3 regions of the Vibrio sp. 1288 genome follow, and region 2 is predicted to be linked to each of the others. Evidence: riboswitches for the same ligand, from Rfam matches in the RefSeq annotation. Region 2 holds a riboswitch; each other region holds the start of a gene.
What was found. Region 2 has a riboswitch for thiamine pyrophosphate ahead of thiB (thiamine ABC transporter substrate binding subunit). Riboswitches for the same ligand answer to the same signal wherever they lie in the genome.
Positions count from the first base shown of each region.

Region 1: it holds a riboswitch for thiamine pyrophosphate, as region 2 does, so the genes downstream of both, thiC (phosphomethylpyrimidine synthase ThiC) here and thiB (thiamine ABC transporter substrate binding subunit) in region 2, are expected to answer to the same signal.
Region 3: it holds a riboswitch for thiamine pyrophosphate, as region 2 does, so the genes downstream of both, thiD (bifunctional hydroxymethylpyrimidine kinase/phosphomethylpyrimidine kinase) here and thiB (thiamine ABC transporter substrate binding subunit) in region 2, are expected to answer to the same signal.

Region 1 covers NZ_JAWPOX010000042.1:1,383-4,660, reverse strand. Annotated here, with positions in the region: gene R8O11_RS21690 (thiamine phosphate synthase) at 1-56, opposite strand, end outside; gene thiC (phosphomethylpyrimidine synthase ThiC) at 56-1,996, opposite strand; TPP riboswitch at 2,160-2,258, opposite strand; gene crcB (fluoride efflux transporter CrcB) at 2,319-2,702, opposite strand; gene R8O11_RS21675 (multicopper oxidase family protein) at 2,826-3,278, opposite strand, start outside.
Region 2 covers NZ_JAWPOX010000001.1:245,023-248,300, forward strand. Annotated here, with positions in the region: gene thiP (thiamine/thiamine pyrophosphate ABC transporter permease ThiP) at 1-96, opposite strand, end outside; gene thiB (thiamine ABC transporter substrate binding subunit) at 138-1,130, opposite strand; TPP riboswitch at 1,203-1,339, opposite strand; gene R8O11_RS01045 (flavin prenyltransferase UbiX) at 1,377-2,015, opposite strand; gene mpl (UDP-N-acetylmuramate:L-alanyl-gamma-D-glutamyl-meso-diaminopimelate ligase) at 2,021-3,278, opposite strand, start outside.
Region 3 covers NZ_JAWPOX010000003.1:268,250-271,527, reverse strand. Annotated here, with positions in the region: gene R8O11_RS04175 (TldD/PmbA family protein) at 1-1,359, opposite strand, end outside; TPP riboswitch at 1,671-1,778, shown strand; gene thiD (bifunctional hydroxymethylpyrimidine kinase/phosphomethylpyrimidine kinase) at 1,876-2,733, shown strand; gene R8O11_RS04165 (ABC transporter ATP-binding protein) at 2,723-3,278, shown strand, end outside.

The DNA of each region.
Region 1 (3,278 bases), on a different contig from region 2:
TGCTGAACTAAACCTGTCAGTTCAATCAACGATGACGGAATAAGGATTTTGCTCATTAGTCACTTACCTCGGCATGTGCTGCTGGGTGGTATAGCTCAGAACCTGACTCTCTAAATTCTTGCGATTTCTGACGCATCCCTTCAAGAGGATCATCTAGCATTTTAATCGAGATAGCTTGGTCCGCAGCAACTTGCTCAGTGTCTTTCGCGTACTCTCGTACCTCTTGCGAAATCTTCATCGAGCAGAACTTTGGTCCGCACATCGAACAGAAGTGAGCAACTTTGCCGGACTCTTGAGGTAAGGTTTCGTCATGGAAAGCGCGCGCGGTATCTGGGTCGAGTGACAAGTTGAATTGATCTTCCCAGCGGAACTCGAAGCGAGCTTTAGAAAGCGCATTATCACGAACTTGAGCACCTGGGTGCCCTTTCGCTAAATCAGCGGCGTGCGCAGCAAGCTTATAAGTGATCATGCCTACTTTCACATCTTCTTTGTTTGGTAAGCCAAGATGCTCTTTAGGAGTGACGTAGCAAAGCATCGCACAGCCATACCAACCAATCATGGCAGCGCCGATGCCTGAAGTAATATGGTCGTAACCAGGAGCGACGTCTGTCGTCAGTGGGCCAAGCGTGTAGAATGGTGCTTCATGGCAGTGCTCCAACTGCTCTTCCATGTTCTCTTTGATCATATGCATTGGAACATGGCCAGGACCTTCGATAATTACTTGTACGTCGTATCCCCACGCAATCTTGGTTAACTCACCAAGGGTACGAAGCTCTGCAAATTGCGCTTCGTCGTTAGCATCGGCCACCGAGCCAGGACGCAGACCATCACCGAGAGAAAGTGCCACATCATACTTAGCACAGATTTCACAGATCTCTCGGAAGTGGGTATATAAGAAGCTTTCTTGGTGATGCGCTAAACACCATTTCGCGATGATAGAACCACCACGAGAGACGATACCAGTAACGCGTTTTGCAGTCATTGGCACATAACGAAGTAGTAAACCGGCATGGATAGTAAAGTAGTCAACGCCCTGCTCTGCTTGCTCAATCAGGGTATCGCGCATCACTTCCCAGTTAAGGTTTTCAGCAACACCATTCACTTTCTCAAGCGCTTGGTACATTGGCACGGTACCGATCGGAACCGGACTGTTACGTAGAATCCACTCGCGAGTTTCGTGGATGTTACGTCCAGTAGAAAGATCCATTACGGTATCTCCACCCCAACGCGTTGCCCATACTAACTTTTCTACTTCTTCCTCAATCGAAGAAGTGACCGATGAGTTACCGATGTTGGCGTTCACTTTGACCAAAAAGTTACGTCCAATGATCATTGGTTCGGATTCTGGGTGGTTAATATTTGAAGGGATAATAGCGCGACCTTCGGCGACTTCTTTACGCACGAATTCGGCGGTAATATCTTTTGGTAGGTTCGCTCCGAAGCTTTGACCCGGATGCTGTTGATTCAGCACTTCATCGCGATACTTGGCACGCCCCATGTTTTCACGCAGCGCGATATATTCCATTTCTGGGGTAATAATACCTTTGCGAGCATAGTGCAATTGAGTCACACAATGGCCATCTTTGGCACGTCGAATACGTGGTAGATTACCGTAACGAAGATCGTCTAGTGTTTCGTCTTCTAAGCGTTCTTTGGTGTACACCGAGCTTACTTCATCAAGTAGCTCAGTATCGGCGCGCTCTTCAATCCACCCTTCTCTCAGCTTAGGTAAGCCGTTATAGAGGTCTATGGTGTGCTCTGGATCTGTGTATACACCCGACGTATCGTAAACGCGTACTGGCTCATTAGGTTCGAAAATAGGCGCTTCTTTTGTGCCTCCAATAAGGCTATCAGCGAGTGATATTTCACGCATTGGCACACGAATATCTGGACGTGAGCCTTCTACGTAGACTTTGCTTGAATTGGGGTACGGTTGTACCGAGAGTGTATCAATGAACTGTTTTGCTTCCAGTCTCGCTTGTTTGCGACTCGACATAGCATTTTTCCTTGCTTTGTTATACTAGATAAAAAGTAATTGGATAAAAATGCTTGGCGGATAGATGCGACAAGAGGAGTCAAATTAAGGCTAGTTAAAGCTTACGATATTTGCCTGTAACAACATTCGACTTTTGATAGATCAACCAGAAAGAGCTCCGGTGTGAATATCTTCTCTTGTTCCCTTCGCAGATTCTAATCTGATCAGGTTCAACGGATCCCGAATTAACGGTCTCAGCCTTATGGCACTCCGACAAGTGATGTCAGTATATAAAAACGGCTTGGTGAAACCAAGCCGACCTGTTCAATTTTTAACTACTTTGCTAGCTGCGCATCAATAATTGAAAGCCTATCCACGCAGCTGAAATACTTAACACTACATTCAACAATACGTTCAACCCCATCTTAAAGAAAGCGCCCTGCTGCATAAGCAACACATTATCCATCGAGAAGGTGGAAAACGTCGTTAGTGCCCCTAAAAAACCCAAGCCAATCACTTGTCGCCAAGGTTCCGTTGCCAAAAGTTCATTATCGAAAGCTGCTATCAATAAGCCCATCATAAATGAGCCAACAACGTTAACGGTTAACGTACCATATGGAAAACCACGCCCCAATAAAATGACACAAAGTTCAGAAATTAAGTAACGAGAACATGCACCAAATGCACCACCCAATGCAATAAAACCCAAAACGGATAGTTGTCCCATAATTCCCCCAGAAAAGTTAATGGCGACATTGTAATCAAATTTACGGCAATAGTGATTATACAATCTTAGAATTCAGCAAAGTATAGCGCTTAAAACTTATCAAGATTTTAAAAGTTACAGGAGTCACTTTACTTCAATGTAACCCATCAAACCCGTCTTCATGTGTTCAATTACATGACAATGGTACATCCAACGTCCAGGGTTATCTGCAACAAATGCCGCTTTCGCACTGCCGTTTTTTCCAAGCAAGACCGTATCGGTATGAAACGGTTCGTCGAGTTTTTTTCCATCTAACTCAAGAACCGTAAATGTGTGTCCATGAAGGTGAATAGGATGATGATATTGGGTGACGTTCTTTAGGTTGAAGATATAGGTTTTTCCCATCTCCAATGTTGAAAGGGGCGCTGGAATATTATCTTTGCTCATTCCCTCCCAAGCCCGTTTGTTCATCAGCCAGAATTTAGGTATCGCTTTGCCCGATTTATCAGCAGGAGTGATCGCGCCCTCCCACTCAAACACATAATCGATTTGCTCTGCATTTTTCAAATCGAGAGCTGGCACAGGGTTGAGAGGTAA
Region 2 (3,278 bases):
TGAAGGGGCTTGAACAATCAAAGCACCTAGGGCAGAAATAACAAAGGTCGCGATGATCATCGCGACCCCTAAACCTATTTTTGGAACAGAATTCAAAGGTAAAACCTATCTCATTCAGATGAGGATGGAAACGTCAGCTAAAACGTCAATGCGCTTTGCCATTCGCGAATCCAAGACTTACGCATTTTTGCCACTTCATCAGCACTAAAGCTCAACGACTTGCTTGGAACACTCAAAGTTTCAAAACCATTAGGTAACTCAACGTCAGTGACTGGGTACATCCAGTTACCCGTTGGCATCGCCGATTGGAACTCATCACTTAAAATGAAACTCATAAATTGATCAGCAAGTTCTGAGTTTTTTGCCCCTTTCACTTTGGCGGCTACTTCAACTTGCATGTAGTGGCCTTCAGCAAAATTCGCCGTAGCAAACTTCGAATCGTTTTCCGCAATTAAGTGGTACGCAGGTGAAGTGGTGTAAGAAAGCACTAAATCGGACTCACCATTGAGGAACATAGAATACGCCTCAGACCAACCTTTCGTGACCGTTACGGTTTTGCTCGCTAGCTTCTGCCACGCTTGCGTCACATCGTCGCCATAAATAGATTTCATCCATAGCATTAAGCCTTGGCCCGGCGTTGAAGTCCGCGGATCTTGGTAAATCACTTTCAGATCGTCGCGCGTTTCCACCAGCTCTTTCATGCTTTTCGGCGGATTAGCCAGTTTCTCTTTGTTGTACACAAACGCGAAGTAGCCGTAATCGTACGGTACAAACGTCGTGTCACTCCAACCGTTTGGTAACACTGTATTGGACGTATCCACATTGTGCTCGGCAAGCAGACCGGTTTTCTTCGCTTCTGCCATCAGATTGTTATCCAAACCTAATACGATGTCCGCTTTGCTATTACCGCCTTCAAGACGAAGACGATTCAGAATCGACACACCATCGTCCAACGCTACGAAGTTAACGTCACAGCCACATTTTGCTTCAAAAGCTTGCTCGATTTTAGGACCCGGCCCCCAATCTGCGGCAAAAGAGTCGTAGGTATAGATGGTTAATGTGTTTTCAGCGGCAAACGCTGAAGTAGAGGTGATTGCAGCTAGGGCAATCAGATTTAGAGTGGGTTTCACTGCTCGCTCTCCATGAGTATTTCAGAGAAATAAGTTGAGCGGCACAGGGTTTGAGGCGGCTATTAAGGACTTCCAATATCCAGACTCAATTCCTACGCCAGCATTATCTGGTTCAGGTAATACGGGTCCCTAGTTAAACACTTAGGTCTCAGCGCCCCAATGCATTGATTGACTCAATGCTAAATGGGTTTGCTCCCCGATGAGTTGGATGGATTGTAAAGGTATTTGAGTGGTTACACAATCAGCTCACGAGCGCTGGTCATAACCCCAACGAGGCACCAAACCTTGCTCAATACCTAAGTGGTCAAGAATTCTCGCCACCATAAAATCCACTAAGTCTTCAATACTCTTTGGCTGATGATAGAAGCCTGGAGCTGCTGGCATGATGGTGACGCCCATTTGCGACAGTTTGTGCATGTTCTCCAGATGTAGCGTTGAAAATGGTGTTTCGCGAACCACGAGCAACAACTGCCCGCGCTCTTTCATTACTACATCAGCGGCCCGTTCGATCAAGTTGTCCGACATACCGTGTGCTATGGCTGCAACGCTTCCCGCAGAGCATGGGCAAACCACCATTTGCTTGGGTGCAGCAGAACCAGAGGCAACCGGCGAGAACCAATCGTCTTTACCGCAAACGGTGATGTTATTTCGATTGCAGTTCAGGTGCTCTACCAATGCTTGCTGCGCCGCTTCTGGGCCACTTGGTAGCTTAAGATTATGCTCGGTTGCCATCACAACACGAGCTGCCGAAGAAATCAGAACGTAGACATGATAATCCGCCGCAACCAAGCATTCTAAAAGACGAAGGCCGTAGGGAGCACCAGAAGCACCCGTTAATGCCAACGTGATGGCTTTTTTATGAGAGGGTTGTGTTTTGTTTTGCATATCAATCAGGCTTTTTGTTTTAACTGCTCAAGAAGTTTTCCGTGAATACCACCAAAGCCACCGTTGCTCATGACTAGAATTTGGTCACCTGGTCGCGCACGTTCGACGATCTTGGCTACAAAGTTATCTATATCCGCATCGACAAACGCTGGCTGTGTGCATTGGTCGGCAATGTCTTGCACAGACCACTCGATATTATCTGGCTGGAACAAGAAGACTTCATCTGCACTGTGTAGTGACTCTGCAAGTGTGTTTTTGTGTACGCCACGCTTCATGGTGGCAGAACGCGGCTCTAACACAGCTAGGATGCGTTTTTCACCTACCTTGTTACGCAAACCACCGACAGTAAGTTCAATTGCCGTTGGGTGATGCGCAAAATCATCGTAAACCGTCACACCTTGTTCTTCACCTTTCAGCTCTAAACGGCGCTTGGTATTGATGAAACGCCCTAATGCCTGGCAAGCAAGATCCGGAGTGACTCCAACATGTCGTGCAGCAGCGATTGCCATCAGCGCATTATCCACATTGTGGTCACCCACCAAATTCCATTCGACGGTACCAACCTTCTCGCCTTTCAACGCAACGTCAAATTTTGAGCCATCAAGCACTAATTTGTGCGCTTGCCAGTCACCATTCTCACCAGAGAACTGTTTTTCTGTCCAGCAACCACGCTCTAATACATCCGCCAAAGCTTGGTCTTGCTTCGGAGCTAAGATTAAGCCATTGCCGGGAACCGTTCGCACTAAATGATGGAATTGGCGCTTGATCGCCTCTAGATCATCGAAGATATCAGCATGATCGAACTCAAGGTTATTCATGATTAAAGTGCGAGGATGGTAATGCACAAACTTAGAACGCTTATCGAAAAAAGCACTGTCATATTCGTCCGCTTCAACGACAAAAAACATGCTTTCACCCAAACGAGCAGACACTCCGAAGTTACCGAGTACCCCACCGACTAAGAAACCCGGTTGATAACCACAATCTTCAAGTATCCAGGCAAGCATGCTCGACGTGGTCGTTTTCCCATGTGTACCCGATACCGCCAATACCCACCGATCATGCAGCAAAAACTCGTTGAGCCACTGCGGACCAGAGGTGTAGCGCATGTTAGTGTTGAGCACATGCTCGACACAAGGGTTGCCACGGCTCATCGCATTACCAATCACCACAAGATCTGGTTGAGGGTCGAGTTGAGACGGGTCAAAGCCTTCAATAATTTCAATACCTTGAGACTCAAGCAGTGTGCTCATTGGCGGATAA
Region 3 (3,278 bases), on a different contig from region 2:
ATCGACTTTCAGCGTTGGCTGACCGACTGTTGTTGGCACTGAACCACTTACGGAACCACACATGCCCGGCGCAAGCGCCATGTCTTTGCCGACCATGCTGATTTCTTTTAACACTTTTGGACCCGTGCTGATCAGCGTTGCTGTTTTCAGAGGCTTGGTGATTTTGCCATTTTCAATGAGATAAGCTTCACGAACAGCAAAGTTAAACTCACCCGTACCCGGTTGAACCGAGCCGCCGCCCATCTTCTTCGCATAGATACCACGTTCAATGCCTGCAAGCATGTCATTAAGTGAATGCTCGCCCTCTTCGATAAAGGTGTTACGCATGCGCGAGGTTGGTGCGAACTTGTAGTTTTGACGACGACCAGAACCCGTAGGCTCATAACCTGTCTTCATGCCACCCATTTTATCGACCATGAAGCTGGTTAGCTTACCGTCTTTGATCAGTTGAGTGCGCTGAGTCTTCATACCTTCATCATCAATGTGAATCGAGCCCCATTCGTTGGTCATGGTGCCATCATCGACTGCATTCACTGCGGTGTGAGCAACCATTTCGCCCATCTTGTCGTGGAAGACTGATGCTTTCTTCGCAACTGAAGTGGTTTCTAGCAAGTGACCACATGCTTCATGGAAGATAACGCCGCCAAAGCCGTTACCAATCACCACCGGCATTTCACCCGATGGACAAGCATCCGCGCCAAGTTTTACTAACGCTTGCTGCGCGATAGTTTGACCTAGCTCTTTGGCATCAAGCTGTTCACTGAATTCCCAACCAGCAAGAGCGCCAGGACCTTCCATACCAGAAGACTGCTCATTACCTTTTTGCGCGACAGTGTTACCAGCAACACGAATGTAGTGGCGAGTATCGTCAACGTGTAGACCTTCTGAGTTGAAGATAGACACTTGTTGCTCGCGCTGAAGAACGCTGCCAATAAACTGGCTGATATGTTCACTCTCAGCACGTGCGGCTTGGTCAACTTTCAATAGAAACGCGATTTTTGAATCTAGGTTAGCATCCTTACCTAGCGGCATGCGGCAACCATGTTGGATTGGGTAGCGGTTCAAATTCAAAGAACCCGCTGACGCGATTTGCTCACGCTTGTCTTTTGCAGCAAGCAGCGAGGTTACGCGCTTTAGTTCGGCTTCATCTGTGCTGTTGGTGTAACCGTAAAGCACCTTATGACCGAAAAAAAGACGAATACCGATACCAAAATCGATACCCGAGTTAACCTTATCCACTTCACCAGATGCGATCTGGACAGTGTTGGTTTGGTGATGTTCAACGAATAGTTCAGCGAAATCAGCCCCCAAAAAGAGCGCATGATCGATCACTGACTTCGCTGTTACAGAATTAAGCATGAAGTCTCCTTGCTCGATGATCGTCTTAGCCTTCCTAATTAACTGTGAAAAAGTTCAACAAAGTTAAATTGGCAACACGTTAAATTTTAACAGTTTTTTAACCTTGTTTTGTGCTAATCCTTGCTTAACGAGACCACGATTATTTATTAAATATTCCAGGTTCTGCTCATTCACCAGAGCGTTGCACTAGTAAATTCCACCCAGCAAACCATTTAGGTGCTTACTTTATCACTCACCTCGCATAATTGAATACTCATTATAATTACGCTCAAAAAACGTATCCCTTCCGCAATGGTCCTGCTATCATCCGAACGAAATAGTCGGGGGGCCACACGACAAGTGTTGGCTGAGATCGAAATTCGAGACCCGTTGAACCTGATTCAGTTAGCACTGACGTAGGGAACTATGCACACTTTGCCTTTCGTCGCCCCTCTTAGGTAAGCGATAGCGATCGAAAAATCGATCTATCTGCAACGGTCAAAGTCAGTTCCTATACGTCTTGTAGTAGGAGCGACCATGACGCAGCAATCACAACCTCATTCACATCACACGCCAGCCTTGCCTACCCCTATCGTATTGACCATCGCGGGCTCAGACAGTGGTGGCGGTGCAGGTATTCAAGCCGACATCAAAGCGATGTCCGCAACCGGCAGTTTTGCTTGCTCGGTAATCACGGCGATTACTTCGCAAAATACCCAAGGCGTTTCTGCGATTTTCCCCATTCCTCTCGACCATGTAGAGAGCCAACTTGATGCAGTATTTACCGACCTCAACATCGTTGCAGTCAAAGTGGGCATGCTGGCAGATTCCAACATCATCAAAGTCGTTGCAGACAAAATTAAACAATACCAGCCAAAACACCTCGTGATTGACCCTGTGATGGTGGCCACCAGCGGCGATCTATTACTGGAACAGTCGGCAATCAGCACTTTAAAAGAAGAATTGATTCCGCTCGCAGACATCATTACCCCTAACCTACCCGAAGGCGCAGCATTGACGGGTAAGCCAATGCCTCAATCAGAATCTGAAATGAACGATATGATTACCGACCTTCGTGCGCTTGGCGCCAAAGCTATTCTGCTCAAAGGCGGTCACCTTGAAGAAAATGAAAACAGCAACGATCTACTTATCATGCAAGACAGTGCCGAGTTAATTAGCGCCAAGCGATTTCCAACCAAAAACACTCATGGCACAGGCTGTACACTTTCTTCCGCCATTGCGTCTTATCTTGGCCAAGGCAACAACCTACACAAAGCGGTGCACCTGGGTAAGCAGTACATCAGCCAAGCTATCGCACACGCTGATGAATTGGATGTAGGTAAAGGCCATGGCCCTGTGAACCACTTTTTTGCGGGTCATACTTATGTTCGCTAACGCGATTGGCATTCAGCTTTCCGATGCTAGTCTGCGATACAAAGACAGCCAAACACCAACGCTAGCAGGGTTGAGTATGACTATTCCTGCTAATCAATGGACAGTGTTACTTGGTCGCAGTGGCTGCGGGAAAACCACAATATTGCGTTACTTAGCTGGCCTACTGGATGACCAAGTTGACTGGCATGGCGAACTCATCACAACGGATGGCGCTGCACTGCATGACCGTATCGCTTACATGGCTCAGCAGGATTTATTGCTACCGTGGTTGAATGTGTTAGACAACGTCTGCCTCAGTTCTCGATTTTCTCAAGTGCAAGCACCAGAGCAAAATAGACAACGTGCACTGACTTTACTAAGCCAAGTGGGACTCGCCGATTACGCGGATGCTAAGCCAGCTCAGCTCTCTGGCGGCATGAGACAACGTGTTGCCCTTGCTCGCACTCTGATGCAAGACAAGCCTCTAGTTCTGATGGATGAGCCTTTCTCTGCACTGGACGCGGTTACTCGTCATAAGTTGCAAACCTTGTCTGCCGAATTGCTGA